2 regions of the Bacillus sp. M13(2017) genome follow, and region 2 is predicted to be linked to the other one. Evidence: a T-box and tRNA genes for the amino acid it is inferred to sense, from the RefSeq annotation. Region 2 holds a T-box; the other holds one or more tRNA genes.

Region 1 (7,295 bases), 370 kb from region 2:
GTCCTCTAAAATTTTAATATGATGTAGCGCGCTCTCGACCATACCATCTGCAGTTGGGTACCCGTACTTTTCTAAAATGTGACGCTCTAATGAACCAGCGTTTACACCAATACGGATTGGAATACCGCGCTCTTTTGCTGCATTTACAACAGCTTCTACTTTATGGCGACGACCGATGTTACCTGGATTGATACGTACTTTATCGATGCCACCTTCAATTGCTTTTAAAGCAAGGCGATAATCAAAATGAATATCAGCAACAAGTGGAATGTTGATTTGTTTTTTTATATCAGCAATAGCATCTGCTGCGCGTTCATCTGGAACGGCAACGCGCACGACTTGACAGCCGGCTTCTTCTAAACGCTTGATTTCAGCAACTGTTGCTTCAACATCATGTGTTTTTGTTGTTGTCATACTTTGTATAATTAATTCATTATTACCGCCGATTGTTAAATTACCGACTTTAACTGGACGTGTTTTTGTACGATGAGTCATTTCATTCACGAATAGATCGCTCTCCTTATAAAAGAAGTTTCTTATTTAGTCCCTCATATCAATGATAGTATACGTGATATAGGGCTATAGAAACCGAAGTACTCAGTTTCACTTTTACTATTGTATCAGCGCCTTTATGTAATTGACAAGGATTAAGTGATAGCTTATTGATATAAGGGGAATTTATAAGACTTTCCAATTTGTATTTTTGTAGCAGATGTACTTTTGTTTAATTGTTTAAAGTCGTCAATGACTTTTTCTATGGAAGGAATTTTTTTCTTATTAATTTGTTCTGTAATAGAAAGAACTGTCTCACCAGTTTTTACTTCAATTGTTTTATAAGATACATCCGTTTCTTTTTCTGTTTTGTTCTCTTTATTTTGTTGGCTGTCTGTGTTTTCTTTTTTAATCGTTTGAGCAGTAGTTGTTTTTTTATATGCACTTAACATCGGTAAAGTACCGATTTTTATATCGTAATAAAATATATAACCGAGAACAAGCACGAATAGGAATATACCTAATCTCTTCATATTCTTCACTCCTTTGCTAGGAATATATGCTTGTCCAAAAAAAAAATGCCTATTTAGGCATTTTTTATTTTTCTTTCGGTTTGGGTACCTCTTTAATCGTTAAGTATAGAACGATTAAAACAACAGCGATATAAATGAACGTTGCCCCAGGTACGACGATTTTGAATAAATCCATAATCATGAAGAAAATGGTTGGGATTGTGTAGCTATATGCAGTTAGTGTCCAAACTTGTTTATAGGATAGTTTACGTTGACCGCTCATAGCAGAACCGATGAACGCAAGTAAAGTCACGCCTACAAAAGTGATGAATAATTGGAATAGGTACACTAAAAATCCAATAACAAATAATAAAATTGGGTAAATATTATCGAATAAAGAAATAAATTCTTGTAGATCTTTTTTCTCAAGAGATGCACCTAACAAATCGTTATAAGAATACGTTTGTGTTTGACCATTTCCCATAGAGACTACTTTATCTTTTAAAACAAATAAACCTGTTTTATTTTGATATTTTTCTAGGTCTGTTGAATTTGGATCAAATACGAAAAGTGCATTTCCTTCTTCTTTTTCAATAGGTTGATCAATATCGGCTTTTAGTTCGCCATTTTCAATTTTAAAATCAGGTAAATCTTTATCGATGACTTGATTTACCATGCCTACACCATCCTGGATAAAACTACCGTACAAAAAAGTTCTTGGAATAGTAGTAATTAAGCAAAGTAGCATAATATACAAAATGGTTTTACCGATTTTTTGAAAACGGAATAGCGCCATATCTTTAGGCGAGTATATGCTTTTTACGAATTGGGTAAATATGGACATAGATTCACTTCCTTTATGTATGTATAAAATCATTGTAACGTAGGAATCTAGAGAATCTCAAGATATATTATATTTACATATAGTGGAGATAACTAAATTTCTTTTTATTAACTTTCTTCTTTTAAATAAGAAAAATACAATTGACACTTTTCTTTTCTATATGGTAAATTTATCTTACCTTTCTTAAAGGGCATATCCGATAGGAATTCCTTTATTTGATATGTTGTTACATACATAATTGTGGACCCTTAGCTCAGCTGGTTAGAGCAGACGGCTCATAACCGTCCGGTCGTAGGTTCGAGTCCTACAGGGTCCATATCCATTTCACATGTTTATTATGTTAGCAGGAAGCTTCCTTGTAGAAGGAAGCTTTTTTTACGGAATATATGAGCATTTTAATTGAAAAGAAGTGGGAATTTTGCTACTTTAATGATAGCAAGACAATGTGATTTATTTGTTTGCACCCTATGGCAATTAGGGTAGAATGAAGTTGTATGTCACTTAAGTGGCAATACATAAACTGGGAGGAATATAACAATGGCAAAACACGAATTACCAAATTTACCTTATGCGTATGATGCTTTAGAGCCTCACTTTGACAAAGAAACAATGAACATCCATCATACAAAACATCACAACACGTACATTACAAACTTAAACGCTGCTTTAGAAGGTCATGCAGAATTAGCTGACAAAAGCGTAGAAGAATTAGTTGCGAACTTAAACGAAGTACCAGAAGCAATCCGTACAGCAGTACGTAACAATGGTGGCGGACATGCTAACCATACATTCTTCTGGACAATCCTATCTCCAAACGGCGGAGGACAACCTGTAGGTGAACTTGCAACTGCAATTGAAGCAAAATTCGGTAGCTTCGATGCATTCAAAGAAGAATTCGCAAAAGCTGGCGCAACTCGCTTCGGTTCTGGTTGGGCTTGGTTAGTAGTAAACAATGGTGAGTTAGAAGTAACAAGCACTCCAAACCAAGATTCTCCTTTAACTGAAGGTAAAACGCCAGTTATCGGTTTAGATGTTTGGGAGCATGCTTACTACTTAAACTACCAAAACCGTCGTCCAGACTACATCGGTGCATTCTGGAACGTTGTAGATTGGAACGCTGCTGAAAAACGTTACCAAGAAGCAAAATAATTGTAATAAATATAGAAAAAGCTAGGGGAGAGCCCCTAGCTTTTTTCTATGCTTTCCTTTTACATAATTGGGCTTGTCTTTGGAAGACTAGAACATGAAGTAAAGGAGAGTTGTGTATGAAATGGAAACATATAATTGGTGACGTTGAAGTGAATCGGGATTTAGTGTTATTGCTCCTTATAGGAGGTTTATACACGCTCGCAATTTCTTTATCGAATACGTTTGTAAATATTTATTTATGGAAACAAACACAAAATTATGTGAATCTTGGCTTGTATAATTTAGCCAGCGTGGTATTACAGCCTCTCACATTTCTTGTAGGGGGGAAATTAGCGAAACGTATCGATCGCTCGATTTTATTACGGATAGGGGTAGGAACGCTCGCAATTTTTTTTATCGTTGTCTTAGTAGCAGGAAAAAGTGCTTCTCAGTATATTTTATTAATGGGGGCTCTTTTAGGAGTAGGATACGGTTTTTACTGGTTGGCTTTTAACTTATTAACATTTGAAATTACAGAACCAGAAACAAGAGATTTCTTTAATGGGTTTCTTGGACTTCTTACATCCTTCTCTGGGATGATCGGACCAATAGCAGCAGGATACACAATTTCACGTATGGAGAAATGGAGTGGTTATACTGTTATATTCTTTCTTTCATTAGTTCTATTTGCAATTGCTGTCGTCTTAAGCTTCTTTTTATCTAAAAGAGAATGTGAAGGGCGTTATGAAATCGTGCAAGTATTGAAAGAACGACGGATTGATAAAAATTGGGGAAAGATTACACGAGCTCATTTTTTCCAAGGATTGAGAGAAGGAACGTTTATTTTTGTCATTTCAGTATATGTTTATTTAGCAACTAATAGTGAGTTCGCATTAGGAAAATACAGTTTAGTTAACTCTGCTGTATCCTTTGTATGTTATTACTTAGTTGCTCGTATGTTAAAGAAAGAGTGGCGAAAAAAAGCAATTTTACTTGGGGGCATTATTTTATATGCTGTCGTCTTTTTAGTCATTTTCAATGTTACATACACGAAATTACTTATTTATGCGGCATGTATTGCGGTTGCATATCCTATTTTACTTGTTCCGTACGGATCAATGACATATGACGTAATTGGTAGAGCGAAAAATGCGAGAGAATGGCGTGTGGAATATGTCGTTGTTCGGGAGCTGTGGTTAAACGCCGGAAGAATCTGTTCCATTTTAAGTTTTTTATGTGCTGTACTATTCTTTCCACCTGAAAAAAGTTTACCTTACTTATTATGTATTTTAGGTGCTGGACATTTTCTTATTTATTTTGCAGTTAAAAATGTCAAATATGATGAGGGAAATGCGAGTAAAACAAGTGTTGTAACGCAAGGGAACGCGCAAAACCAAACTGAACCAGAAGGTTAACTTCTCGTTTGTTTTATGCTAGAATAGAAAAAGATGTAAGACAGCAGTGAGGACACCTGTAGAAGGTGTCCCTTTCACATTACATAGCTGTTGGTAGAGGGGGTTTGTATGAGCAAGAAGCAGAAGCAAAATAAGAAAAAGACCCACGTTCCTTTTCGGTTAAACGTGCTGTTTTTCTGCGTGTTTTTAATGTTCTCCGCGGTTATTGTAAGGCTCGGATATGTACAAATTGTTCGCGGTGAAGAATATAAGAATGAAGTGGAGAAGAAAGAAAACTCAACGATAAGTAATCCTGTACCGCGTGGGAAAATATTTGACCGTTATGGGCGACCTGTAGTAGATAATGCAGCCGTTCGTACTATTACATTTACAAAAATGAAAGGATCAACTGCAGAAGATCGCTTAGAAACAGCGAAAAAGCTAGCAGATTTGATTGAAGTACCGACAGATAAATTAACAGATCGCGATAAAAAAGATTATTGGCTTGCTATGCATAAAGAGGAAGCTAAAGAAAAAATTACGAATAAAGATCGTCAAGAGTTTAAAGATAAAAAAATTGATGATAAAGAATTAGACGAGCGTCAGAGAAGTCGTGTAACAGAAGAAGAGATTAATCAATTATCCGCAAAAGATCTAGAAATACTAGCGATTAAAAGTAAGATGGACGGCGGATATGCAATGACACCTCAAGTTATTAAAAAGGATGCTACAGAAAAGGAATATTCGATTATTAGTGAAAACCTAGCAGCATTACCAGGTGTAGATACGAATGTTGATTGGGAGCGAAAATATACGTACGATGATTTATTCCGAAGTGTACTTGGTGGGGTGTCGACATCTGATGAAGGCTTACCGAGAGAAAGACTAGATTACTATCTTGTTCGTGATTATAATCGAAATGACCGAGTAGGAAAAAGTTATCTTGAACAACAGTATGAAGATAGTCTGCACGGTACGAAAGCAGAAGTTAGAAATGTTACAGATAAAAACGGTAATATTTTAGAAACGATTAATGTATCAAAAGGACAAAGTGGTAATGACCTGAACTTAACAATTGATATGGAATTACAAAAGCGCGTGGAAGATATTCTTGCGAAGAATTTAATGAGGTTTAAAGGAAGCGAACCTCTTTTAGATCGCGCATTCGTTGTAATGATGAACCCAAAAAATGGTGAAGTTTTATCTATGGCGGGGAAACAATTAGTTAACGAAGATGGCCAAACGAAAGTAAATGACTTTGCATTAGGTACCATGACAAGTTCTTATCCGATGGGATCAACTGTAAAAGGTGCAACAGTACTTACTGGATATCAAACTGGTGCGATTCAACCAGGGGCAGTACAATTGGATGAACCAATTAAATTAAAAGGTACACCTACGAAGTCGTCTTGGAAAACGATGGGATATATTAATGACCTTACAGCTTTAAAAATGTCTTCTAACGTTTATATGTTTAAAACAGCGATGAATATCGCCGGTGTTCAGTATGTGAGAGGTGGTACGTTAGATATACCTCAAAAAGCATTTGATACGATGCGTTATTATTTCGGACAGTTTGGACTTGGTGTAAAAACAGGAATTGATTTACCGAATGAATCTGCTGGTCAGATGGGTAGAAGTAGTCAACCAGGTTTCTTACTAGATTTATCAATTGGACAGTATGATACGTATACACCGCTTCAATTAGCGCAATATATTTCGACGATTGCCAATGGCGGATATCGTATGCAACCACAAGTTGTAAAAGAAATTCGTCAACCGGCAGTGAAACCAGATGAAGTTGGGAAAGTTGTTCAATCTATGGAACCGAAAGTATTAAATCGTGTTGATATGCCGGAATCGCAAATTAAACGCGTTCAAGAAGGATTTAGACAAGTGTATAATGATTCGGGTGGTACAGCTACAAAATACTTTACAGGTGCAAAATATAAAGCGGCAGGGAAGACAGGTACCGCGCAAACTGTGTATGGCGGAGATAAAGAGATTGGTAGAAAGGCAAACGGTGAACGTGTGGAAACATATAACTTAACATTAGTAGGTTATGCGCCACTTGAAGATCCAGAAGTAGCATTCTCTGTTGTCGTTCCGTGGGTACATGATGATAAGACTGGTATTAATGGATATATTGGTCGTGAAATTATGGATGCTTACTTTGATTTGAAAAACAAAGAAGTAAATGGTCAAGCTTCAAAAGATGATAAAGACAATAAAAATAAAGATCAAGATGATGAATAAAAAAGTTGTAAAAAAGCACACTATCTGAAAAGATAGTGTGCTTTTTTTTATGGTTTATGCATATCGTGTAATAAATGTGGACAAGTATACAACATTGGAAAAAGCGCGGCCGTATAAATGATACTTGTATATGGTGGGATAGGGGATAAATATTTTATAGGGAAATCATCAGAGGAAATGAATAGCTACTAATGAATTAAAATTGTATCGTATGTTGATTTTTGTGGAACTTTACAAAACTTTTACAAACAATTAAAACCGAATTAATAGTTTAGCAGTATTCTTATATCTGTAATCCTGTTATTTCCGGTTACTTCTAGGAGGAAGAACACGTGAAATGGATGCGTACACCTATTAAAATTTTCGTATTATCAATATGGTTCCTCTGTTTTGAAATGTCTACTGCATTTGCTTTAAATGATACGGGAGAAGTGAGAGTTGATGGATCCTCAACGGTTTTTCCTATTATAGAAGCAGTAGCGGAGGAATATACAAAGGTGCATCCAGACGTGAAAATTTCCATCAGTATTTCTGGAACTGGGGGAGGATTTAATCGTTTCAGTAAAGGAGAAGTAGATATAAATAATGCTTCGAGAGTAATGAAACAAGTCGAGAAAAATGAAATGAAGAAAAACTCTATTCAGTTCACACCTTTTGAGGTTGCTAACG
Region 2 (7,295 bases):
ATAGGAGGGAACACTTTGACGAGAAACAAAGTAGAAATTTGCGGTGTTGATACAGCTAAACTTCCAGTATTAAAAAATGAAGAGATGCGTAAATTATTTCGTGAAATGCAAAGTGGAGAGATAAGCGCAAGAGAAAAATTAGTGAATGGAAACTTACGTCTTGTACTGAGCGTCATCCAAAGATTTAATAACAGAGGAGAATATGTTGACGATTTATTTCAAGTTGGTTGCATCGGACTTATGAAATCAATTGATAATTTTGATTTAGGCCAAAATGTAAAATTTTCAACGTATGCTGTGCCGATGATTATTGGGGAAATACGCAGATATTTGCGTGATAATAATCCGATTCGCGTATCGCGCTCATTGCGAGATATTGCGTATAAAGCTTTGCAAGTAAGAGAAAAGTTGATTGCAGAAAATTCAAAAGAACCAACAGCAATGGATATTGCAAAAGTGCTAGAAGTAACTCATGAAGAGATAGTATTTGCTTTAGATGCGATTCAAGACCCAGTTTCATTATTTGAACCAATTTATAATGATGGAGGAGATCCTATCTTTGTTATGGATCAGTTAAGTGATGAAAAACAAAAGGACGAGCAGTGGGTTGAAGAATTAGCATTGAAAGAAGGAATGAAGCGTTTAAATGATAGAGAGAAAATGATTATTAGAAAACGTTTCTTCCAAGGAAAGACACAGATGGAAGTTGCAGAAGAAATTGGGATTTCGCAAGCGCAAGTATCACGTTTAGAGAAGTCAGCCATTAAACAAATGAATAAAACGATTCAAGGATAAGGTCTCACCAATTATGGTGAGACCTTTTTATATGTAATATAGTTTGTGCTCATAGTAGGGGATTAGTGTTCATATAATGAAACTAGTATGGTGTTTCGTATAGGTGGCTTCCTGTAAATATGAGAAACAGTTTCCAATTCGTCATATAAGGGAGAGGATAAAAATGGTGATACGAATTTCAGAGTTACAGATGAAGGATGTTATAAATATTTCAGATGGAAAAAGGATTGGGAATATTGGAGATATTGAAATTGATATGAACACAGGGAAAGTTTGTTCTGTTATTATTTCCAAACAGACACGTATGCTAGGTATTTTTGGAAAAGATGTTGAGATTGTAATTCCTTGGAAGGAAATTGTGAAGATTGGAGAGGATGTCATACTTGTAAGAGTAAATCCTGTTAATACTGTAACAGAATCAATACAAACACCGACAATTTCATAAAGAATATTACAAATTCCTCTTTTTTTTCTGTTAGGATTATGAAAAAATAAAAGTATGGTAAAATAGACAGGAAGTACCATGCTTTTTTCTGTTATTTTAATTAAAAGGAGCCGCTTTATTATGAGAGAACCATTTAAATATGTGGACGGTATACTGTATTTACAAGCGTGGAAAGAACTTGGAAACATTACTGCTGGATTTACGACAAAAGATGGTGGGATAAGTACGGGCTCCTTTCATACGATGAATTTAGGATTACATGTGAATGATATCGTGGAGAACGTTCATGAAAACAGACGCATTTTAGCAAATAAGTTACAAAAACCATTAGAAAACTGGATTTGCTCTGAACAAGTTCATGCTCATCATGTTGAAAAAGTAGGGCAACAGGAAAAGGGAAGTGGCGTCTATTCATATGAGGACGGCATTTCAAAAACAGATGGCATTTATACGAGTAATGAAGATGTTCTGTTAACGTCTTGTTACGCGGATTGTGTTCCGCTCTATTTTTATGCACCATCACATGGTATGATAGGACTTGCGCATGCTGGATGGAAAGGCACTGTACAAGAGATTGCAAAGGAAATGATTCAAAAGTGGGATGCAGAAGGTATTTCAAGTGATGAAATTCATGTTGCAATTGGGCCGTCGATCGGATCTTGTTGTTATGTTGTGGATGATCGTGTATTAACAGCAGCACAGGAAGTAGTTAGCGGTGCTGTTCCTCATCAAAAAATTTCTGACGGGCAGTACGCAATTAATTTAAAAGAAATTAATCGTATATTATGTGTACAAGCAGGCATAAAAGAAGAGCATATTGTAATGTCATCTCTTTGTACAAGCTGTGAAGAGCAACTATTTTTCTCTCATCGTCGTGATCAAGGTAAGACAGGAAGAATGTTGAGTTTCATAGGTTTTAAGGAGGAAGGAAGCAAGTGACAGTACAAGAAAATTTAGTAATTGTAAACGAAGCTATTAAAGAATCTTGCGCTCGAGCTGGACGTTCGTTGCAAGATATTAAACTTGTTGCAGTTACAAAAACTGTAGGGATTGAAAAAACAAACGAAGTAATTGAAGCTGGAATTATCGATTTAGGTGAAAATAGAAATGAAGGTTTCTTACAGAAATACGAGCATTTCGGTTCAAAAGTTAATTGGCACTTTATTGGCTCATTACAAACGAGAAAAGTAAAAGAAATTATTAATGAAATTGATTATTTACATTCGTTAGATCGTCTTTCCCTGGCGAAAGAAATTCAGAAACGTGCTGATAAGAAAGTAAAATGCTTTATTCAAGTGAAAACCTCATCTGAAGAATCGAAGCAAGGATTGGCAATAGAAGAGGTTGTTTCTTTTATTCAAAGTTTGCAAGAATTCGATAAAATTGAAGTGGTTGGACTAATGACGATGGCTCCATTTACAGAAGAAGAGGAAGAAATCAGACGCTGTTTTAAGGAATTACGTATGCTGCAAACAGAGGTGCAGGAGCTAGAGTTATTACATGCGCCATGTAAAGAATTATCAATGGGAATGTCCAACGATTACACGATTGCAATTGAAGAAGGGGCTACATATATTCGTTTGGGAACGATTTTAGTAGGAAAAGCGTAAAAGGAAGGAGAATCTTATTATGAGTTGGTCAAAAGTAAAATACTTCTTTTTTGATACACCGGAAGAAAAAGAAGCAGCTCAATATGGTTATGAAAAGGAGCAAACAGACATGAAAAAGCAGCAAGATCCACCAGAACAACAAGACGTTACGTTTCCGAAAGCACAACCGAAGCAAAATGTTGTTAGTATTGAAACAGCAAAACAATCTTCAAAAGTTGTTTTATTAGAACCACGCACATATTCGGAAGCGCAAGGGATTGCGGACCACTTAAAAGGTAGACGAGCTGTTGTAATTAATTTGCAGAGAATGTCTACTGATCAAGCGGTGCGTATCGTTGACTTTTTAAGTGGTACTGTATACGCTATAGGCGGGGACATTCAAAAAATAGGACCGAAAACATTTATGTGTACACCTGAAAATGTAGATATTGTTGGTGCAATTTCAGAGTTATTCGGTGAAGAAGAAGAAACAAATATAAAGAGGTGGTAATACGCCATGACAACAGTTTTTATAGTGTTAAGTTATGCTATCGAGATTTACTCGTGGGCACTTATTATTTACATTCTCCTATCATGGTTTCCTGGTGCAAAGGAATCATCTTTTGGAGAGTTCCTGGCACGTATTTGTGAACCGTATTTAGAACCATTCCGCCGCTTTATTCCGCCGCTTGGAATGATTGATATTTCTCCAATCGTTGCAATCTTTGCGTTGAAACTTGCTAAAACTGGTTTGTTCAGTTTATTAAGCTATTTCTTATAGTAAGAAGGTAAATACATGAGCATCTACGAACATTTTAGGCCTGATGAGGAGGTCTTTGTGGATAAAGTGCTAGAGTGGAAGCGAGCGGCGGAGTACCATCAAGTGAAGTTAACGGATTTTCTTGATCCTAGGCAACAACAAATTGTTTCTATGGTAATAGGACAAGGTGATGTTGCTGTGCAATTTGGTGGTGCAACGCCTAATGCAGAGCGTAAAAGAGCACTTATTTATCCAGACTATCTAGAATTAAATGAAGAAGAATTTCAAGTAGAAGTATTAGAAATTGACTATCCTTCCAAGTTTTATACGCTAGAACATAGGCAAATATTAGGTACATTTATGTCTCTTGGTTTAACAAGAGAAAAATGTGGTGATATTTTGCTGCAAGAAAATCGTGCCCAAATTGTAGTTGCGAAAGAAATTGTATCGTATATTGAGATGAACTTACAATCAATAGGGAAAGTAAAAGTCTCTTTAGCGTCAGTGCAAGGAGAAAAAATTCTACAGATACATGAAACGTGGGGAGAGAAATCTGGAACGGTTTCTTCACTTCGTTTAGATGTTATGTTAGCTGAAATGTTACATTTATCTAGACAGAAAGTACAACCTTTCATAAAAAATGGTTTAGTAAAAGTCAATTGGAAAACAGTGGAGCAAACTTCGTATGAATGTTATCCAGGAGATGTTTTTTCTGTTAGAGGATATGGCCGAAGTAAATTATTTTCTGTAGAAGGTAGAACAAAACGCGACAAATGGAGAATTTTGTATGGTATACTAAAATGATTGGTTTTTTAGAAGGAAATCCTCCTATTTTGTCGAAGAAAAGATATAATTGAAAGAGGAAATTTAGATAACTACTTGGAGGTGGCGTTGTGCCGTTAACACCATTAGATATTCATAACAAAGAATTTGGTCGCGGATTCCGTGGCTATGATGAAGATCAAGTAAATGAGTTTCTTGATCAAATTATCAAAGATTATGAATTGGTCATTCGTGAGAAAAAAGCTTTAGAAGAAAAAGTTGCGCAGTTAGAAGGGAAGTTAGATCATTTCTCTAATATTGAAGATACGTTAAACAAATCTATCGTTGTTGCACAAGAAGCAGCGGAAGAAGTAAAACGTAATGCGCAAAAAGAAGCGAAATTAATTGTGCGTGAAGCTGAAAAGAATGCTGATCGTATTATTAACGAAGCATTAGTAAAATCAAGAAAAGTTGCTTTTGATATTGAAGAGCTAAAGAAACAAGCGAAAGTATTCCGAACTCGTTTCCGTATGTTATTAGAAACACAGCTTGAGATGTTAAACAACGATGATTGGGATAAACTAATTGAATTAGAAGACGAAGTAGATGAACTGTTGAAAAAAGAAGAAACAGTGTAAGCTTGACGTTTTTCTCATTATTACATATAATTTTAAACAACATATTTATTAAGAAAAACGAAGATAGGGATAAGTACCTTTTCAAACCTTATATAGCGAACTGAGGATGGTGTAAGCTCAGGATAAGGAGATAGTGGGAATATCACCCTGGAGTTCCGCGCTGAACAAATAGAGTAAGCGTAGGCGTGTATTCGCGTTAAGAATATAAAGAGGATTCTATACATATGTATATGATCTACTAGGGTGGTACCGCGGGAGACTTTCTCGTCCCTTTTTGGGATGAGAAGGTCTCTTTTTTATTCCGTTTTTTAAGTATTTCTTTTATACATGTAAGGAGGAATTGAGCATGGAGTACAAAAATACATTACTGATGCCAAAAACTGAGTTCCCAATGCGTGGGAATTTACCAAAACGTGAGCCTGCAATGCAAGAAAAATGGGCTGAAATGAATATTTACGAAAAAGTACAAGAACATACAAAAGGTCGTCCTTTATTTGTATTGCATGATGGACCTCCATATGCGAATGGTGACATTCATATGGGACATGCATTAAATAAAGTATTAAAAGACTTTATTGTTCGTTATAAATCAATGACTGGTTTTAGTGCACCATATGTTCCAGGATGGGATACGCACGGTTTACCAATTGAACAAGCTTTAACAAATAAAGGTGTAAAACGTAAAGAAATGACAGTTGCTGAGTTCCGTAAGTTATGTGCAGAGTATGCATATGAACAAGTAGAACGTCAACGTGAACAATTTAAGCGTCTAGGTGTACGTGCAGATTGGGATAATCCATATATTACTTTAGAGCCAGCTTATGAAGCACAACAAATTAAAGTGTTTGGTGACATGGCGAAAAAAGGTTATATCTATAAAGGTCAAAAACCAGTTTACTGGTCTCCAACGAGTGAATCTGCTTTAGCGGAAGCTGAAATTGAATATCAAGATAAAAAATCAGCATCTATTTACGTAGCATTCCCTGTAAAAGATGGAAAGAACGTATTAGAAGGTGATGAAAAGTACATCATTTGGACAACAACACCTTGGACATTACCTGCAAACTTAGGTATTTCTGTTCACCCAGAGCTTGAATATAGCATTGTAAAAGTAAATGATGAGAAATATATCATTGCTTCTGAGCTGTTTGAGACAGTTGCAAAAACGTTAGAGTGGGAAAATGCTGAAGTTGTGAAAACAGTAAAAGGTAGCGAACTTGAGTACACAGTTGCAAAACACCCATTCTACGATCGTGATTCATTAGTTATGCTAGGAGATCACGTAACAACAGATGCAGGTACAGGTTGTGTTCATACAGCACCAGGACACGGGGAAGATGACTTCGTTGTTGGTAAAAAGTATGGATTAGAAGTACTTTGCCCAGTCGATGATAAAGGTGTGTTAACAAATGAAGCACCTGGATTTGAAGGCTTATTCTATGATAAAGCTAACAAACCAATTACAGAAAAATTAGAAGAAGTAGGCGCGTTACTGAAACTAACATTCATTACACATTCATACCCACATGATTGGAGAACGAAAAAACCAATTATTTTCCGTGCGACAGCACAGTGGTTTGCGTCTATTGAAGCATTCCGTAAAGAATTAATAGAAGCTGTAGCGGAAACAAAATGGGTACCAGCATGGGGAGAAACTCGTCTTCATAATATGGTTCGTGACCGTGGTGACTGGTGTATTTCTCGTCAGCGTGCATGGGGTGTGCCAATTCCGGTATTCTATGCTGAGAATGGTGATCCAATTATTACGGATGAAACAATTAACCATGTAGCAGATTTATTCCGTGAACACGGTTCTAACGTATGGTTCGAGCGTGAAGCGAAAGATCTATTACCAGAAGGGTTTACACATCCGGGTAGCCCAAATGGCGAATTCCGTAAAGAAACAGACATCATGGATGTATGGTTCGATTCAGGTTCTTCTCACCAAGCGGTATTAGAAGAGCGCGAAGATTTACAGCGTCCAGCTGATTTATATTTAGAAGGATCTGACCAGTATCGTGGTTGGTTTAACTCTTCATTATCAACAGCAGTTGCTGTAACAGGTAAAGCACCATATAAAGGCGTATTAAGCCACGGTTTCGTACTAGACGGTGAAGGACGTAAAATGAGTAAGTCGGTTGGAAACATCGTCGTACCGAAGAAAATTATGGATCAATTAGGTGGAGACATTTTACGCTTATGGGTATCTTCTGTTGACTATCAATCTGACGTACGTATTTCAGATGATATTTTAAAACAAGTAGCAGAAGTGTATCGTAAAATCCGTAACACATTCCGTTTCTTAT

The links. A T-box is a leader RNA that pairs with one kind of tRNA and senses whether it is charged. The one in region 2 lies ahead of ileS2 (isoleucine--tRNA ligase), so its partner is inferred to be a tRNA-Ile.
Region 1: it has a tRNA-Ile gene. The T-box ahead of ileS2 (isoleucine--tRNA ligase) is inferred to sense a tRNA for this amino acid. The anticodon was not compared.

The regions. Positions count from the first base shown of each region.
Region 1 covers NZ_KZ268500.1:564,625-571,919, forward strand. Annotated here, with positions in the region: gene ispG (flavodoxin-dependent (E)-4-hydroxy-3-methylbut-2-enyl-diphosphate synthase) at 1-495, opposite strand, end outside; gene yqfZ (protein YqfZ) at 660-1,025, opposite strand; gene yqgB (protein YqgB) at 1,090-1,848, opposite strand; tRNA gene CGQ22_RS03235 (tRNA-Ile) at 2,091-2,164, shown strand; gene sodA (superoxide dismutase [Mn]) at 2,386-2,997, shown strand; gene CGQ22_RS03245 (MFS transporter) at 3,114-4,391, shown strand; gene CGQ22_RS03250 (peptidoglycan D,D-transpeptidase FtsI family protein) at 4,500-6,626, shown strand; gene CGQ22_RS03255 (PstS family phosphate ABC transporter substrate-binding protein) at 6,959-7,295, shown strand, end outside.
Region 2 covers NZ_KZ268500.1:939,184-946,478, forward strand. Annotated here, with positions in the region: gene sigG (RNA polymerase sporulation sigma factor SigG) at 16-795, shown strand; gene CGQ22_RS05505 (YlmC/YmxH family sporulation protein) at 959-1,240, shown strand; gene pgeF (peptidoglycan editing factor PgeF) at 1,361-2,179, shown strand; gene CGQ22_RS05515 (YggS family pyridoxal phosphate-dependent enzyme) at 2,176-2,850, shown strand; gene CGQ22_RS05520 (cell division protein SepF) at 2,870-3,340, shown strand; gene CGQ22_RS05525 (YggT family protein) at 3,347-3,610, shown strand; gene CGQ22_RS05530 (YlmH family RNA-binding protein) at 3,626-4,393, shown strand; gene divIVA (septum site-determining protein DivIVA) at 4,483-4,989, shown strand; T-box leader at 5,041-5,264, shown strand; gene ileS2 (isoleucine--tRNA ligase) at 5,336-7,295, shown strand, end outside.